DNA from 3 places in the Pandoraea sp. LA3 genome. Region 1 is predicted to be linked to each of the others. Evidence: predicted binding sites of a transcription regulator. Region 1 holds the regulator's gene; each other region holds the start of a gene.
The links. The regulator sigma-54, encoded in region 1, starts transcription at its own class of promoters, with help from an activator protein. The targets are predictions, from matches to a motif close to TGGCANGNAANCTGCTTT.

Region 1 (5,387 bases):
GCCCAGCACGTCGACCGTCTGCGCTTCGAGCGGCAGGCGCTGGAACTCGCCATCGGGGCGGCGCACCAGTTGCACGATCAGTTTGAGCTTCATTTTGCGGCGTACGGCCGTCTCACCGAAGATCGTCTTGATGTCGAGCAAGCCCAGGCCGCGGACTTCCAGCAGGTTTTGCAGCAGCGGCGGGCAGCGACCTTCCACGAAATCGGGGCCAAGTCGCACGAAATCGACGGCATCGTCGGCCACCAGGCCGTGTCCACGGCTGATCAGCTCAAGGCCGAGTTCGCTCTTGCCCAGACCCGAATCGCCGGTGAGCAGCACGCCCATCCCGAGAATATCGATGAAAACGCCGTGCATCGTGCATCGCGGGGCAAACACGCGGGAGATGTACAGGCGCAGGCTGTCGATGACCGACGCCGTGGACAGCGGCGTGGTGAACAGCGGCGTCGAGGAGCGAGTACAGCGCAGCACCAGATCGGGCGGCGCTTCCAGGCCGTCTGCCACCACGAGGAACGGCGGTTCCAGTGCGATGACTTCACCCATATGACGCTTGCGGTTCTCGTCCGTGAGGCGCTGGTAATAGCGCAACTCGGCCTCGCCGAGCACCTGAATCCGGTTCGGGTGGATGAGGTTCAGGTGACCCACGAGGTCGGCGCTGGAGGTGGCCGTAGCCACGCTCTCGGGCGTGAATCCGCGCTCCCACCCCTCATGGCCCGTGAGCCACGACAGACGCAGCGTCGCCGCGTTGTCGTCGAAAATGCTTTGCGCGTTGATGCCGGTCAGTTCCACCGCGTCGCCTCGTTCGGTTGGATGTGAGAGCTATTGAAGTCGTCTGTGTTCGCGGCGGTTCGTACCGGATGGCGCCCGGATCAGGGCTGCCAGTTCGCGAGTGCGGTATGGATCTCGTTCGCGCTCGGGGCGTTGATCAGTGTCTCGCGCATTGTGCGGTCGGAAAGCAACTGCGCAATTTCGGACAAGATCTCGAGATGCTGCTGCGTGGCCTGTTCGGGCACCAGCAGGAAAAACAGCAGGGACACCGGCTGGCCGTCAGGCGCTTCGAAAGGAATGGCTTCTTCGAGGCGGATGAATGCCGCCATCGGATGCTTCAGCCCTTTGATGCGGCCGTGCGGGATCGCGACCCCTTCGCCGAGTCCGGTGGAACCCAGACGTTCGCGGGCGAACAGGTTGTCAGTGACCGTAGCGCGCAGGAGCTGGGCATTCTTCTCGAAGAGAAGGCCGACTTGCTCGAAGACGCGCTTCTTGCTGGTGACGGACAGTCCAAGCAGGATGTTGGACTCAGGTAAGAGTTTGAATAAACGGTTCATCTTGTAATGCGGGCGAACGCTTAGTCGCCCTCCAACCCCCGATTGACCTCGCATTATAGACCACCCGCCGCCGTGCTCGCGGAGTGACACCGAACTGGGCCGAACCATACAAAAGGGGCCGTACTACGGCCCCGCGGTGGGTGTTGCCAGACTTACGAGAGACGGATATACGCTCGGGTGGTTCCTTGCGGGTTTTCGTCAGTGTCAGTCAATGCGATGACCACGCCTGAACCGAGCTTATTGCAGCGGTTCCGCCTCAGGAGGGAGTTGGTGGTGCTTGATAGCCTCGCGACCGTGATCCTGAACCTTGTCCTTGTACTGCACTACCTTGCGGTCGAGCATGTCGATCAGCTTGTCGATGGCGGCATACATATTCTCGTCACACTTCTCGACGAAAATTTCCTTGCCCTTGAGATTCACCGTGACGCTCGCGTTCTGGCGTCCCGCTTTCTCCTTGGACTTGTCGACAGAAAGGATCACCTCGACACTAATGACCTGATCGAAATGCCGCAACACGCGTTCAAGCTTGTTGACGACATATTCTTTCAGTGATGCCGTGACTTCGAGATGATGTCCACTGATCTGAAGATTCATAGCTGCTCTCCTTGCTGAAATGCCGAAGTGCACGCCGCGTCATCGTTGACGCTGGCTGGCATGAGCGCGAGCCATTGACGAGACGCAATGTCGCACTGCGGCGTTATGCCCCAGTCGCCAACATGGCGCACCAGGACTGTCCTACAAAGATTTGCGCAAGTTCACTGCGGGGATTCGCATGGCCTCGCGGTATTTCGCGACGGTGCGCCGCGCCACCACAAAACCTTGCTCTGCCAGCAGTTCCGCGATTCGGCTGTCGGAAAGGGGGCTCTGCGGGTCTTCTGCTCCTATGAGTTGCTTGATGAGTGCGCGGATGGCGGTCGATGACGCAGCGCCTCCGGCTTCCGTTGCCACGTGTGACCCGAAGAAGTACTTGAGCTCGAAGGTTCCAAATGGAGTGAGCATGTACTTACTCGTCGTCACCCGTGAAATCGTGGATTCATGTAAACCCAGCGTATCAGCAATCTCGCGTAAAACCAAGGGCCGCATGCCGATTTCGCCATGCGTGAAGAAGTTCTTTTGACGCTCGACAATGGCCTGCGCGACCCGCAGGATCGTGTCGAAGCGTTGCTGGATGTTCTTGATCAGCCAGCGCGCTTCCTGCAACTGCTGTTGGAGGTTGCCGGTGCCCGGATCGTTCCGGTTGTTTCGCAGAATCCGCGCGTACATTTCGTTGATACGCAGACGCGGCATGACTTCCGGGTTGAGTTCGGCCGTCCAGCCGCTTCCCTGCTTGCGTACCAGCACGTCCGGCACGACGTAGTCGGCCTGCGGCGAGCCATACGCCGCGCCCGGGAACGGGTCCAGCGAGCGGATCAGTTGATGGGCGGCGCGCAGGCCATCCTCGGTCACGCCGAGCAGGCGGCGCAGGCGGGTGTAATCGCGCGCGGCCAGTAATTCCAGGTGATCGGTGACGATGCGAAGCGAGAGCGTACGCACGCTGCTGGCGGGCAGACGCTGAAGCTGCAACCGCAGGCATTCCGCCGGGCTGCGGGCACCCACGCCCGCCGGATCGAAGCTTTGCAGGAGGGCGAGCGCTGCGTTGATCTCTTCGGTCTCGAGCGCCAGTTCTTCGGGCATTTCCGCCTGAATTTCGTCGAGCAGGGAGCCGAGATAGCCGTCTTCGTCGAGCGACTCGATCAGAAACTCCACCAGCGCGCGGTCGCGCGGACTGGCCTTGGTCAGGCGCAACTGGGCCAGCAGATGTTCGCGGAGGTTGGGATGGTCGACGTGCAGTTGCGGGCGCGCGTTGTCGTCGTCGTCCGATGCGCTGCCCGAGCGGGCAAAGTCGTTCAGGCTCCAGTCGCTGCCGTTGTCCTGGGCGTTGTCGTCGAAGCGGGCCTCGCCGTCCAGCTCACGGGCTTCGTCGTGACCATTGGCGGGTTCCGCGCTGTCGTTCGAACTACTGGACGACGAACTCCGCTCGTTGCGCAGCGACCCGTCGGTACCCACACGCACCGAGCCGGCGAGCCAATCGTCCTCGCGTTCGAGCATCGGGTTCTGGGTGAGGGCGTGCTCGACTTCCTGCTGAAGTTCGAGCGTCGACAGTTGCAACAACCGGATCGATTGCTGCAACTGCGGCGTGAGGGTCAGGTGCTGCGAGGTGCGGAGTTGAAGAGTCGGTTTCATAGCGTGTCTCGCCTTCATTGTAGAGGCTTTGTCACGCCAACGGAACCGGCCTGACCTCCTATCGGAGGCAGGGTTTACATGCGAAAAATTTGCTTTACATCCGGAAATTTTCGCCCAGATACACGCGACGGACGCTTTCGTCCGCGACGATCTGGTCAGGTGTGCCGGCGGCGAGCACCGAGCCTTCGCTGATGATGTAGGCGTGATCGCAGATGCCGAGCGTCTCACGCACGTTGTGATCGGTAATCAGGACACCGATGCCACGGTCCTTCAGGAAGCGCACGATGCGCTGAATTTCCAGCACCGCGATCGGATCGACGCCCGCGAACGGTTCGTCGAGCAAAATAAAACGCGGCTGCGTGGCCAGCGCACGCGCGATTTCCACGCGACGACGCTCGCCGCCCGAGAGCGACATGGCCGGATTCTCGCGCAGATGGCTCACCTGAAGCTCGTCGAGCAGCGATTCGATACGGCGCTCGATTTCGTCGCGCTTGAGCGGCTTGCCGTTCGCATCGACCTGCAATTCGAGCACGGCGCGAATGTTGTCTTCGACCGTGAGCTTGCGGAATACCGACGCTTCCTGCGGCAGATACGACACGCCCATGCGGGCGCGCTCGTGAATCGGCAGTTCGCTGATGAGGTTGCCGTCGAGCTGAATTTCGCCGTCGTCGGCGGGCACCAGACCCACGATCATGTAAAACGACGTGGTCTTGCCGGCACCGTTCGGTCCGAGCAGTCCGACGACCTCGCCGCTCTTCACGTCGAGCGACACGTCCTTCACGACGGTACGCGCGCCGTACTGCTTCTTGAGCGAGCGTACGACGAGTGCGCTCGGCTTGCCGGCGAGGCCCGCGCCCTGATTGATGGTCGAGGCGTTGCTGCTGGCGGTGCTGTTGGCAGAATTACTCACGCGGATTCCCGATGGACTTGGAGGGCGACAGCGGCGACATATCGCCCTTGGGGGCTGCGGCCGGCTTGCTCGCGCCAGGCGGCGTTGCCTGCGCACCCGTGGCATTGCGCGGGGCGAGGGTGGCGCGCACACGGCCGTTCGGATTGTTGGCGTTGACCTGATCCGAGCCGCTGTTGGCGGTGTAGACCTCATTGTAGGTGTCGTACGTGATCACGCTGCCGTGAATCTCGTCGAGCACTTTGGTACCGCCGGCCAGACGCTTGAGCGTGGCTTGCGTGGTGAGCGTGGCGACTTCGGTCTTGCCGTTGTAATAGATCGTCTGGCCCCACCCGTCGATGTATTCGTCCATGCCGTCGCGCTTCTGACGCATGTAGGCGAGCGGGCCGCCCGGCTTGTAGTAAGCCGTGGCGTACTGATAGCCCTCCGGATCCTGAGTCACTTCGACGCGATCGGCCTTGAGGAGAATCGTCCCCTTGGTCATCGTCACGTTGCCCGTGAAGATGTTGACCTGCTTGAGGTCGTCATAGCTCATGTGATCCGACTCGATGTTGAGCGGCTTGTCGCGGTCGGCGCGTTCGGCGTGGGCGAGCGGCGAGGCCAGCGCGCCGAGAACGGCGAAGGCGGCGGCCAGCGCGCGCAGGGCACGAAGCGTACGCAGGGACGAGAAGGCGGGTCGCAGGTGAAGGCGATCGGTCATGGGGTCTTGGAGCCCTGTTTAGTCTGAGGTGGCGCGCTCGGCGCGGTGGGCGCAGCGGACTGACGGGGAGGCGGTTTTCCGCCCAGCTCCGCCGGCTGGATCGTGCCGTGGACATTGCCGAGCAATTGTACGGCGCGCGTGATGTTATTGAAAATCATGCCATCGCCGTACATCACGGATGCCCCGCGGAACAACTGCACGGGCTTTTCGGTACGCACGATGTCTTCATTCACGA
Region 2 (5,387 bases), on a different contig from region 1:
CGGGGCGAACGAGGTGAACAGCCAGTCGCGTCCGGCCTGTGTCGGCACGATATCGCCGGCGGCGAGCAGCGGCTCGCCGTTGCGGTCGACGATGGCCCACGGCAGCGCTTCGCCGAGCGGGATCTCGTCGGGCGTCAGCGGCACGAGGGGCAGGCCCGAAGGCAGCGCAGCAGACGCTTGAGCAGGTGTGTTGGTCATAGGGCGAAAGTCTACCGCGACGCATTGGCACTTGGCGAGAGGGGACGCGTCTCCTCTCGCCCGGAATGCGCAGGAGTCGCGCACAAGTTGCGTAAGTGGGTACTCGCTGGGGTGACACGCATTCGCCTCGTCCTGCGCGTGGTGGCGCCGTCGTGTCGGGGCTTGCGCGCGTGCCCGCCCGACAAGGCGCCGCGCGTTCGATGTCGTCTGCCTATAGTCGACGGTTTTGGTCGGCGGCGTTGGACGATGGTTTGCCGACGCGCCCGACGACGTTCTTGCAGGAGGATGCGATGTGGGACCAACAGTGTGCAGGCGCGAGCGGCTGGGGGCCGGACTGGGGCATGCGGCAGCGGCCGGAAGTGGGGATCGAGCTGGCGGGCATGCGCGAGGACGCGGCGTACCAACGTGCCGAGCGCGCGGACTTCGGTACCCGGCTTACGCGCGCATCGAATGCTGCGTTGAACACGGCACGACATGCACGGATGGACGGCGTGCCGGTGGCGACGCATCGCGTTGATCCGGCGTTGGCGCGCGCGTTCGCCAAGGCCTGGGCGGGCTTGTGGGCGACGACCGGACCCTGTCAGCATTTCTATCGCAAAGAGTTCGAACTCGCGCATGCGCGGGATGGGCGTCTGGCGCAGACCGGACAGCGTGTGGCCGCGATGTTGGCGCCCACTCACGGCGTCGCGTCGACGCCGTCCCCCGAAGTGGCGGCCGAACGTGTCGGGGCCGAGATCGCGTCCTGGCTGGAGACGATCGCTGCTACCGGGCACCGGGGATGGCACTTCCGGGCTGCGCGCGACGCCATGTCGCTCGTCGGCAATCTGTCGCTGCTCGCGATCATTGCGGCGTGTTTCCATCAGCGGCAGGGGCAGGCTCAGCAAGCGCAGGACACGACCGGCGAGCCGTCGCTTCATGGGGCAAGCGACATGGCGGCGGCGAATACGCCGTTCGGCATCCCGTGGGCGGACTGGACGTTGCTGGCGTTCGAAGGTGTGAAGGGAGTACTAACTCAGTCGTTGGGTTCGCCGACGCTGATCCGTCATCATGCCGTGGACGAGGTGCTCAAGCGTATGGAGGCGGGGTGCCGTCTGCTCGAAGCGTGTGTGGTGTTGCCGTCTCCTGCGGCGACCACGTCGTGGCGCAACACGCTCGGCAAGTTGACCCATTCCCGCGACGTCGCAACGCTGTTCACGTTCGCCAATACGGCAATCCCGCCGGCGCGGCTGGGGTTGTGGATGCCGTCGTGGTTCACTGGCCCGTCGCCCATGACAGACGGATACCGGGGCATCTTGCGCGTGGCGGGTCTGATGCTCGACTCGTGTCGCGCGGTCACGAGCCTGCTCGGCACGTGGGCGCGCAACGAAGCGTTCACGCATGACGCCAAACGTCTCACGCAGCGCTGGGAAACGCTCCACGCCAGGCTGGCGCACGTTTCGCCGGACGACGTCGCGACGATGCTCGATCGCGTCGCACGCGTGACGCAGCTCGCCCGCCATTGCGACACGCCGCTGCTGGCGAAGCTGGCATCGCACACAACGCTGCGCGAGTGCTTACTCACCTCGCGCCATCCTTTGTCGGCCAGTCAGATCAAGGCCGCGTGCAGCGAGTTCGACGTGCCGTGTCATGCCTCCTGTGTCGACGGTCTGAACTACCTCAGTCTGCATCCCGCCGAGAGTCCCTGGGGGCAGCGCTGGACCGGCGACGCATGGGAGAGCGGCAGCGCGACTCCGGTGCGTGCGACCTATCGTCTGCTGCTGCTCTATCAACACTGGAGCGCGGCGCTGCTCGAACGCGTTGTGGGCGCGTCGGGCTGCGCCGGTGGGCAAGAGGCGCCGTCCAACAAACCATCGGATACCAAATCATCTGACGAACAGTCGACGCAGCGCGACGCGACTTACGTCGATATCCAGTCGACGTGGCTGTGAGCGCGCGCCGATTCGGTCACGCGACCTTCGCGATGCCTCACCAGTTCGTCTCGCGCTCGGGCGTTGCGGTGATCTTGTGGATCGAGAGATCGGCGCCGTAGTACTCCTGCTCGTCGTCGAGCCGCAATCCGCTCACGCGTTTGATGACGCCGTACACGACATAGCCCCCGGCAAAGGCGATCGCCACGCCCATCAGCGTGCCGACGACCTGCGCGATGAAGCTCACACCGCCTAGACCACCGAGCCATGTCTGGCCGAAGAGGCCTGCGGCCAGACCGCCCCAGATGCCGCATACGCCGTGAAGCGGCCAGACGCCGAGCACGTCGTCGATGCGCAGACGGTTCTGAGTCACCGTGAAGAGCCACACGAAAAGACCGCCCGCCACAGCGCCGACGACCAGCGCGCCCAGCGGATGCATGACGTCCGAGCCGGCACACACGGCGACGAGCCCCGCGAGCGGGCCGTTGTGGATGAAGCCGGGGTCGTCGCGGCCGACCCACATCGCGACGAGCGTGCCGCCGACCATCGCCATCAGCGAGTTCACCGCCACCAGACCGGAAATTCCGCCCACGCGCTGCGCGCTCATGACGTTGAAGCCGAACCAGCCGACGATCAGAATCCACGCGCCGAGCGCGAGGAACGGGATCGACGACGGCGGATGTGCTGCCACCTGACCCTGCCCGTTATAGCGTCCGCGACGCGCCCCGAGATGCAGCACCGCTGCCAGCCCGATCCATCCGCCGACTGCGTGCACGACCACCGAACCCGCGAAGTCGTGGAACGGAGCGCCAAGCGTTCGTGTGAGCCAGTCCTGAATGCCGAGGTGACCGTTCCAGGCAATGCCCTCGAAGAACGGGTAGATCACCCCGACGAGGAAGAACGTGGCCACCGATTGCGGGTGGAACTTGGCGCGCTCGGCGATGCCGCCCGAGACGATGGCCGGGATCGCGGCGGCGAACGTCAGCAGGAAGAAGAACTTGATCAGCGCGTAACCGTTGTGCTCGGACAGCACGGTGGCGCTCGACCAGAAATCGACGCCGTACGCGAGCGGATAACCGATGAAGAAGTACGCGAGACCCGAAACGGCGAAGTCAGTCAGGATCTTGACCAGCGCATTGACCTGATTCTTCTTGCGGACGGTGCCGAGCTCTAGAAACGCAAAGCCGGCGTGCATGGCGAGAACCAGGATCGCGCCGAGCAGCAGGAACAGCACGTCGCCGGGTGTATTGGAATTGGGCATGAATGTGCTCTTTTGGTGCAAACGTGAGGAGAAATGAAGATATGCAAGAGCGATGCCAGATTTATTTATCACTTTGATTTACATGAGGGTTTTGTCTGATGATTCGATGCCGTGGGAGATTTGGTGCACGTTCATGGTGCTCTCATGCGCTGCAATGATCGATCGTCGTGCACGCACGGTTGCCTGACCGATGGCGGGCGCCGTGAAAGCGTCGGTAGGGGATGGGCGATGGCGCACGCGATGCGTGTCACGAACGCGCGGTATAGAATCGAGCGTTCTCGCGGCAACGGGGCGCTACTCCGGTCCGTTGCCGACGATTCCGCGACGACGCCGAACCCCGGCGGGCCAACACGCGGCGCAAGCGAGCAAACAGCGAACGCAGAAAACAATGGCGATGTTGCATCGGATCGCAACATCGACAACCGCACGACCACGGACAAATCTCAGAGGAAAACCATGATCTTTGAAATCGCCCAGATCGAAGTGAAGCCCGGCAAGGAAGCCGAGTTCGAACAAGGTGTCGCCAAGGCTGCGCCGCTGTTCAAGGGCTCGAAGGGCTGCCACGGCATGCGTCTGCTCAAGTCCATCGAGCAACCGACGCACTACAGCCTCGTCGTGACCTGGGAAACGCTGGAAGACCACACGGTGCACTTCCGCAACTCGGAAGCTTTCGCCCAATGGCGCGCACTGGTGAGCGAGTGCTTCGCATCGCCGCCGAACGTCGGCCACGTGACGGAAGCGCTGATCGGCTTCTGAGTCCCGTTGCGATCGACGTCGATCGCGTACGAATGCGGACGTCGAGCTAAGGCATTCCGGGCACCGAAGGCGGCGACGGAGCGAGTCTCCGTCGCCGCTTTTGCTTTGCTGGAAAAAGTGAGGGGGCGCGACGCCCGACAGATGAGATCAGGGTTAACGCGATATCTCTCAAGAAAAGTTTTCAGATAACATGCAAACCTGAAAAGTATCGGACGATCTGAACGCATGGCTGCCAAACCCAGGACCCTGACCGAGCAGGTTGCACAGCAGTTGCTGGACGCCATCCGGCAGGGCGTGTATCCCGTCGGCACCAAACTGCCGACCGGCAAGCAGCTTTCCGAGACGTACGGGGTGAGTCCCGCCGTGATTCGTGAGGTGACGGAACGGCTGCGCGCGCAAGGGTTGATCGACAGCCGTCAGGGCGCGGGCGTGACCGTGAAGGCGCGCACGCCGCAGAGCGGGTTTCAGGTGCCGGTCGGACAAAATGCCGCCGACCTCGCCAGCGTCTACGAGCTCCGTCTCGATCTGGAAAGTACCGCCGCAGCGCTCGCCGCCGTGCGTCACACCGACGACGACATTCGGGAGCTTGAAAGCATTCTCGGGAAGCTGGAGACGAACCTCTATCACGCGGAAAACGGCGTGGAGTTCGACACCGCCTTCCACGTCGCCATCGCACGCGCTACGCACAACCGCTATTACTCCGATCTGCTGCAATACCTGAACCTGCAAATCCGTCAGGTCGTGCAGGCGGCGCGCACGAATACGCTGCGCCACGAAGGGCTCGCCGCGCAGGTGCATCAGGAACACCTGGCAGTCTTCAACGCCATCAAGGCGCGCGATCCGCTGCTCGCCAAAGCGGCGTCGCTCTCGCATTTGTTGCGGGCATCTGCGCGGCTTGGGCTGACGCTGCCCGGGCGCGACATCATCACCGGCGCCATTGCGCCGATCCAGCCGTGAACCTGCGTGAATCCTGCCTGAGCGTGTGTGCTTCCTCAGACGCCATCCCCACACCGTAACCCCCGACGCGTGAACCTATGACCATCACCGCTTTCGCTCAACGCCTGATCGACGCCATCGGCGCCGACAGCGTGCTCACTTCCTCCGACGACATCGCGCCGTGGCTCGCCGACTGGCGCGGCATGTATCGCGGCCATGCGCAGGCCGTCGTACGTCCGCGTACGACGCAGGACGTCGCCAACGTGCTCGCCCTGTGCCAGAGCACTGCCACGCCGGTCGTGCCGCGCGGTGGCAACACCGGGCTGTGC
Region 3 (5,387 bases), on a different contig from region 1:
AGGAACAGGCGATCGAAGCCACCGAAGAAGGCCCCGCCCTCGGTGAACGCGATGCTATAGCCGTAGATCGCCCACAGCACGACCACGAGCGAGAAGATGATGAAACACTGCATCAGCACGGAGAGCATGTTCTTCGAGCGAACGAGACCGCCGTAGAACAGGCCCAGGCCGGGCAGCGTCATGAGAATCACAAGTGCGGTACAGGTCAGCAGCCACGCGGTGTCGCCCTTGTTCGCGGGGACAGGGGTCGCGGCGGCCGGCGCGGCCGGTGCAGCGGCCTGAGCGGCAGATGCCGGTGCGGCAGCGGGTACAGCAGCGGCAGGCGCAGACGCTTCCGAAGCGGCGGCAGGCGCCGAGGCGTCCTGCGCGAACGCCGCGGTCGAGCCGAGGCCCATGGTGCCCGCAACGCCAGCAAAGGCGGCGGCGAGCAGGAGTTTGGCAAGCAGTTTTTTCATGATTGTTGTCTCTTGTTTAGGACCTTTACAGCGCGTCTTCGCCGGTCTCTCCAGTGCGGATACGGACCACGTGCTCGACGTTGGACACGAAAATCTTGCCGTCCCCGATCTTGCCGGTGCGGGCCGCCTGCTCGATGGCGTCGATCGCCTGATCGAGCAGCGCGTCGCCGATTACCGCCTCGATCTTTACCTTCGGCAGAAAGTCGACGACATATTCTGCACCCCGATACAGCTCGGTATGGCCTTTCTGGCGGCCGAAGCCCTTGACTTCGGTCACCGTAATGCCCGCCACGCCGATGTTCGAGAGCGCTTCACGCACCTCGTCGAGCTTGAAGGGTTTCACAATTGCGGTAATCAGCTTCATGATGAGTCGCTCCTTAGAATGTCTTCGACAACCCTACGACCACGGTAGCTTTGGAGAGCACTTTGCCGGAGTTCGCGGCGGTGTAGTACTTCTCGTCGGCATTCGTATCGACGTAGGAGACCGACACGGTGAAGTTCTTGCCCAGGTCTTTCGACAGGCCGATCTTCCAGTCGGTATAGCTTGCTGCACCGAAGTTATGCACCCACTGGTGACCCACGTGGCCCACGGCCGACAGGCCCCAGAAGCCGATGTCGTAGGTACCCGTCAAATCCAGGTAGCCACTGTTGGTCGTGTCCTGACCGTCCGGGCTCACCAGACCGAACAGACGGGTCAGTGCGTGCGAATACTTCAGCGTGATGGTTTTCCAACCCACGGCGGCATACAGTTCGAACGTATGCGGGCGCGGGAAAAACTGGCCCGTCGGATACGAGCCCGGGTAGTAGTACTGCAGACCACCGACGTCGATGGTCCAGTCAGGGATGATTTCCTTCTTCCAGCCCCCATAAAAATCCATCTCGATGGGCGCGCTGACGGCGGAATTCCCATCCGAGATCCAACTGATGTTCGACGCCCACACGCCGGCGTACAAGCCGGATTCATGTGCAATATCGAAACCGCCCTGAATTGCCGGACGCTTGGCCGTTTGCGAAATACCGCGGAAGCGATAGTCCGAGAACAGACCGACGTTAGCGGTAATGGTCAGCGGCTCGGCTGCCGCGGCGGCGGCGTCGGCCGGCGCTGCTGCCGGTGCGGCGCCATCAGTGGCAGCCTGCGCAAATGCGCCTGCCGACATCGACATAGCACCGAAGAACACAAAGCCAGCCATTGCAGTGGTTACCGCTGTTGACACTTTTTTCATCACTTTCCCCTAAGTTGAATTTTCAACGTCTTGGTACAGCGTGTGGCAGGTTCTGAACTTGGGTAGAGCAACTCCCGTGCCAGCTCCTTCGACCACATGCGCTGCGACGCGCACAATACGAATTTCGGGATAAAAAATTGGCAAAATTGCGGGGACGGTGATGCGGGGGTACGACACCCCGGGAACAACGAATCCCGGCAGACGGTGTCAAATGCTCATCTCCGGGCCGATGGGCCGGGGCGCTTGGCTGGCTGGGCGCAAAAAACGGTGTTAGAGTTGCGCCAACATTGAAAGCCACGCCGGATGCACCACGTTGCACCGGTCTGGCCGGCACGGGGAAGCACACTGACGGTGCAAGCACCAGATCGGTGCAAAGAAACGACGAGAGGAAGGCTTATGAAACCGAACGAGATCCTGCAAGACATGCAAGCCAAGGTGAGCGAGATGCTCAAGCAATCGCCCGCCAAGGATATCGAGCGCAACGTCAAGAGCCTGCTCAACCAGGGCTTCACCAAGCTCGATCTGGTCACGCGCGAGGAATTCGACGTGCAGGCGCAGGTGCTCGCCCGCACGCGCGAGAAGCTCGAAGCGCTGGAAAAGCGCGTGGCCGAACTCGAAGGCCTGCGCAGCGAAGCGCAAGACTAAGGACTCACGGGGGCGCGAAAGCGCCCCTTGTTACATTCGGGCTCGCGCGCCTGCGCGATGCCATGCGCTGCGCCCCTCTCCGATCTCGGTGCTCTCGTCTCCGCCCCCTGCCTATCACCCTGTCACCCTCTCGCCCCATCACTGGCGCCCCACCGCCGATTGACTCCTGACTTCCGAATAAGTAATCGGAATCCTCCTATTCGCATCGCAGACGATTCCGGACACGCCACACCCTGAGTCCGAAAACCCCCGCCCCACCGCGTATTTGCGCCGATAAGACGTTGCGCTGTGCCGCAGGCTTGCATGACTATCAACAGCAACGCGGCAGAACACCTCCTGTTGCGACGACATCGTGTGAACAGGGCGGTTGGGAACAGACGGGGATTACCGGAGATGAAAAAGGAGGAAGGTCATGTCACTGGCGGTTGTCAGCAGCCGGGCGATTACGGGAATGGCGGCGCGGCCGGTTACGGTCGAGGTGCATCTGGCGAATGGACTGCCCGGACTGTCGCTCGTCGGTCTGCCGGATACGGAGGTCAAGGAAAGCCGGGAACGGGTGCGCTCAGCGTTGCAGAACAGCCGTTTCGAGTTTCCGGCACGGCGTATCACGATCAACCTGGCGCCGGCCGACTTGCCCAAGGCATCCGGCTGCTTCGATCTGCCGATCGCGCTGGGCATTCTGGCAGCGAGCGGCCAACTGCCTGAGGCGGGTCTGCGCACACATGAGTTTGCGGGGGAGCTGTCGCTGACGGGTGAACTACGCCCCGTGCGCGGCGCACTGGCGATGGCAAGCGCGATGGCAGCGCAACCGTCGGCGCGCGCACTGGTGTTGCCGGTGAGCAGTGCACAGGAAGCGGCACTCGTCGAAGAAGCGACGGTCTACGGCGCCCGGACCTTGCTGGACGTCTGCGCCCATCTCGCCGAACCGGATGTCGCCACGCCGCTCCCCCGCGCTGTCGTCCCGCGAGCCTCCGGCGATAACGAGGGCCTGACCGGCACACCGACAGGTGACATGGCCGACATGCTCGACATCAAGGGGCAGGAGCACGCCAAGCGCGCGTTGGAAGTGGCGGCAGCGGGCGGCCATCACATTCTGTTCTACGGGCCGCCGGGTACCGGCAAGTCGATGCTGGCGACACGCCTCGCAGGACTGCTGCCGCCGTTGACCAAGGCGCAGGCGGTAGAAGCCGCGACGCTCGCCAGTCTGAGCGCGCGGGGGTTCGACATGCGGCATTGGGGACGTCGTCCGTTTCGTGCGCCGCATCACACGGCATCGTCTGCGGCGCTGGTCGGGGGCGGCAGCGTGCCACGCCCGGGGGAGATCAGTCTCGCCCATCGCGGCATATTGTTCCTCGACGAATTGCCCGAGTTTCAGCGTCGTGTGCTGGAGGTGCTGCGCGAACCGCTGGAGCTGGGACACGTCACGATTTCGCGGGCGGGCGGTCACGCGACGTTTCCCGCGACGTTCCAACTGGTGGCGGCGATGAATCCGTGTCCCTGCGGCGATCTGGGACATCCCGCGCGAACTTGCCGTTGCACGAGCGAGGCAGTGGCGCGCTATCGCAACCGCCTGTCGGGGCCGTTGCTCGATCGCATCGATCTGCATGTCGAAGTCCCAGCACTGAGCGCCGAAACGTTTGCCGCACCCGCCACAGGTGAGTGCAGTGAAGCGGTGGCCGAGCGCGTGCGGCAGGCACAAGCGCGTCAGTTATCGCGTCAGGGGCAATTGAATTGCAGCCTGTCCAATCGTGCGCTGGAAGCGCAATGCGCGTTGGCGTCGCCCGCGCAGGACGTGCTGCACCGGGCGGTGACGCAGCATCACTGGTCTGCCCGTACCTACCACCGGGTGTTGCGCGTGGCGCGCACCATTGCCGATCTGGCGGAGCGCGATGCGATCGACGCCCACCACATCGCCGAAGCCGTGCAGTACCGGGAGGCGCCCACTTGAGCCAACGAACTCGCCGGCATCACCGAACGGCATTTCGCCTGCGCTTCGGGCGATGTTGTCCAAGGAAGGTGACGAAAAGCGGGCACGACGCCTCAAACGGCAGCGCAGGCGCTTATCGCCAGTCGCGGCAAAGCGGCAACGCCCGCGAGAAAGCGTTACTCCAACGTGAACGAGTCGAGAAACTGATCGACCTGTTCCTGGCTCGGGGCTTTCGTCGCCATCACGACAACCTGATAGACGTGAGTGCCGCGTCCGACGAAGCGGGCGGAGACGAAGCGCTCGGCCTTGTCGCTCCCCACGCTGGCGACACCCTTCGCCGAGACGGCCATGCCGGGCAATGCGGGAGCGTCGCCCGCCTGACGCACCATCACCTGCGAAGGTGCCGCCGTGCTTTCGTTCACGTTGGCGAGCAATCCGTGCCGCAGTTCGTCAACGACCGTCTGGCGCAGCGTGGCATCGTCGCTGGGCAGCGTGACGACACCCACCGCGAAGAGTGCTGCATCCACGCGCGCGGCTTGCATGCGCATCGGCAACGGCCCGGAGGCGAACTTGACCTCACGTTCGTCCTGCGTCGGCTTGGCGGGATAGGCGACGGCGTACGCGCCATCCTTGTCGTGGACTTCGCGCCAATCGTAGCGCGGGGAACAGGCGGCAAGCACGGCAGTCGCGGCAAACATCACGCAGACACGGACAACGCGATTCATAACGGTGGAGTGTGGAGGTGGATCGGAAGCCGCCATTATCCATCAGGCGTTGCGGCAGGAAGAACGCCGCATGAACATCGCGTCAACGGCATTCAACGGGATATCCCCGCGATATCCCCCCATGTCCTCGCCTCACCGGCGCGCCACGAACGAGCCGAGACGGATCCCGGTATGATCGACGCCATGACATCCCTCCTCGTCCGCAACGCCCTCGTCTGGATCGCCGGTGCTTTCACCGCAGGCATGGTGGCCGCTGCACCGTCGTCCGGCGAAGCGCAACCCAGGCTCGAACTGGCGCAGGCCACCGGCGTCACGTATCCGCGCGAAGGCGCTGCCGCACCGGCACCGCTCGACAGCAAGGTGGCGGCGCAGCAACAGGCCGCTGTCCCGCTGGCGACGGACTTCTCGGCGC

Region 2: the regulator sigma-54 is predicted to act here: its motif matches at 3,407-3,424, upstream of C5N93_RS28230 (ammonium transporter).
Region 3: the regulator sigma-54 is predicted to act here: its motif matches at 1,743-1,760, upstream of C5N93_RS21865 (TorF family putative porin).

Annotation. Positions count from the first base shown of each region.
Region 1 is NZ_PTPY01000034.1:216,894-222,280, reverse strand. It holds gene hprK (HPr(Ser) kinase/phosphatase) at 1-786, opposite strand, end outside; gene ptsN (PTS IIA-like nitrogen regulatory protein PtsN) at 867-1,322, opposite strand; gene raiA (ribosome-associated translation inhibitor RaiA) at 1,560-1,916, opposite strand; gene C5N93_RS15160 (RNA polymerase factor sigma-54) at 2,058-3,545, opposite strand; gene lptB (LPS export ABC transporter ATP-binding protein) at 3,640-4,410, opposite strand; gene lptA (lipopolysaccharide transport periplasmic protein LptA) at 4,448-5,152, opposite strand; gene lptC (LPS export ABC transporter periplasmic protein LptC) at 5,149-5,387, opposite strand, start outside.
Region 2 is NZ_PTPY01000041.1:391,970-397,356, forward strand. It holds gene C5N93_RS28220 (flagellar brake protein) at 1-198, opposite strand, end outside; gene C5N93_RS28225 (hypothetical protein) at 489-2,126, shown strand; gene C5N93_RS28230 (ammonium transporter) at 2,164-3,366, opposite strand; gene C5N93_RS28235 (antibiotic biosynthesis monooxygenase family protein) at 3,823-4,122, shown strand; gene C5N93_RS28240 (FadR/GntR family transcriptional regulator) at 4,348-5,079, shown strand; gene C5N93_RS28245 (FAD-binding oxidoreductase) at 5,157-5,387, shown strand, end outside.
Region 3 is NZ_PTPY01000036.1:755,879-761,265, reverse strand. It holds gene amt (ammonium transporter) at 1-395, opposite strand, end outside; gene C5N93_RS21870 (P-II family nitrogen regulator) at 481-819, opposite strand; gene C5N93_RS21865 (TorF family putative porin) at 833-1,678, opposite strand; gene C5N93_RS21860 (accessory factor UbiK family protein) at 2,075-2,323, shown strand; gene C5N93_RS21855 (YifB family Mg chelatase-like AAA ATPase) at 2,736-4,271, shown strand; gene C5N93_RS21850 (hypothetical protein) at 4,427-4,948, opposite strand; gene C5N93_RS21845 (thioredoxin) at 5,159-5,387, shown strand, end outside.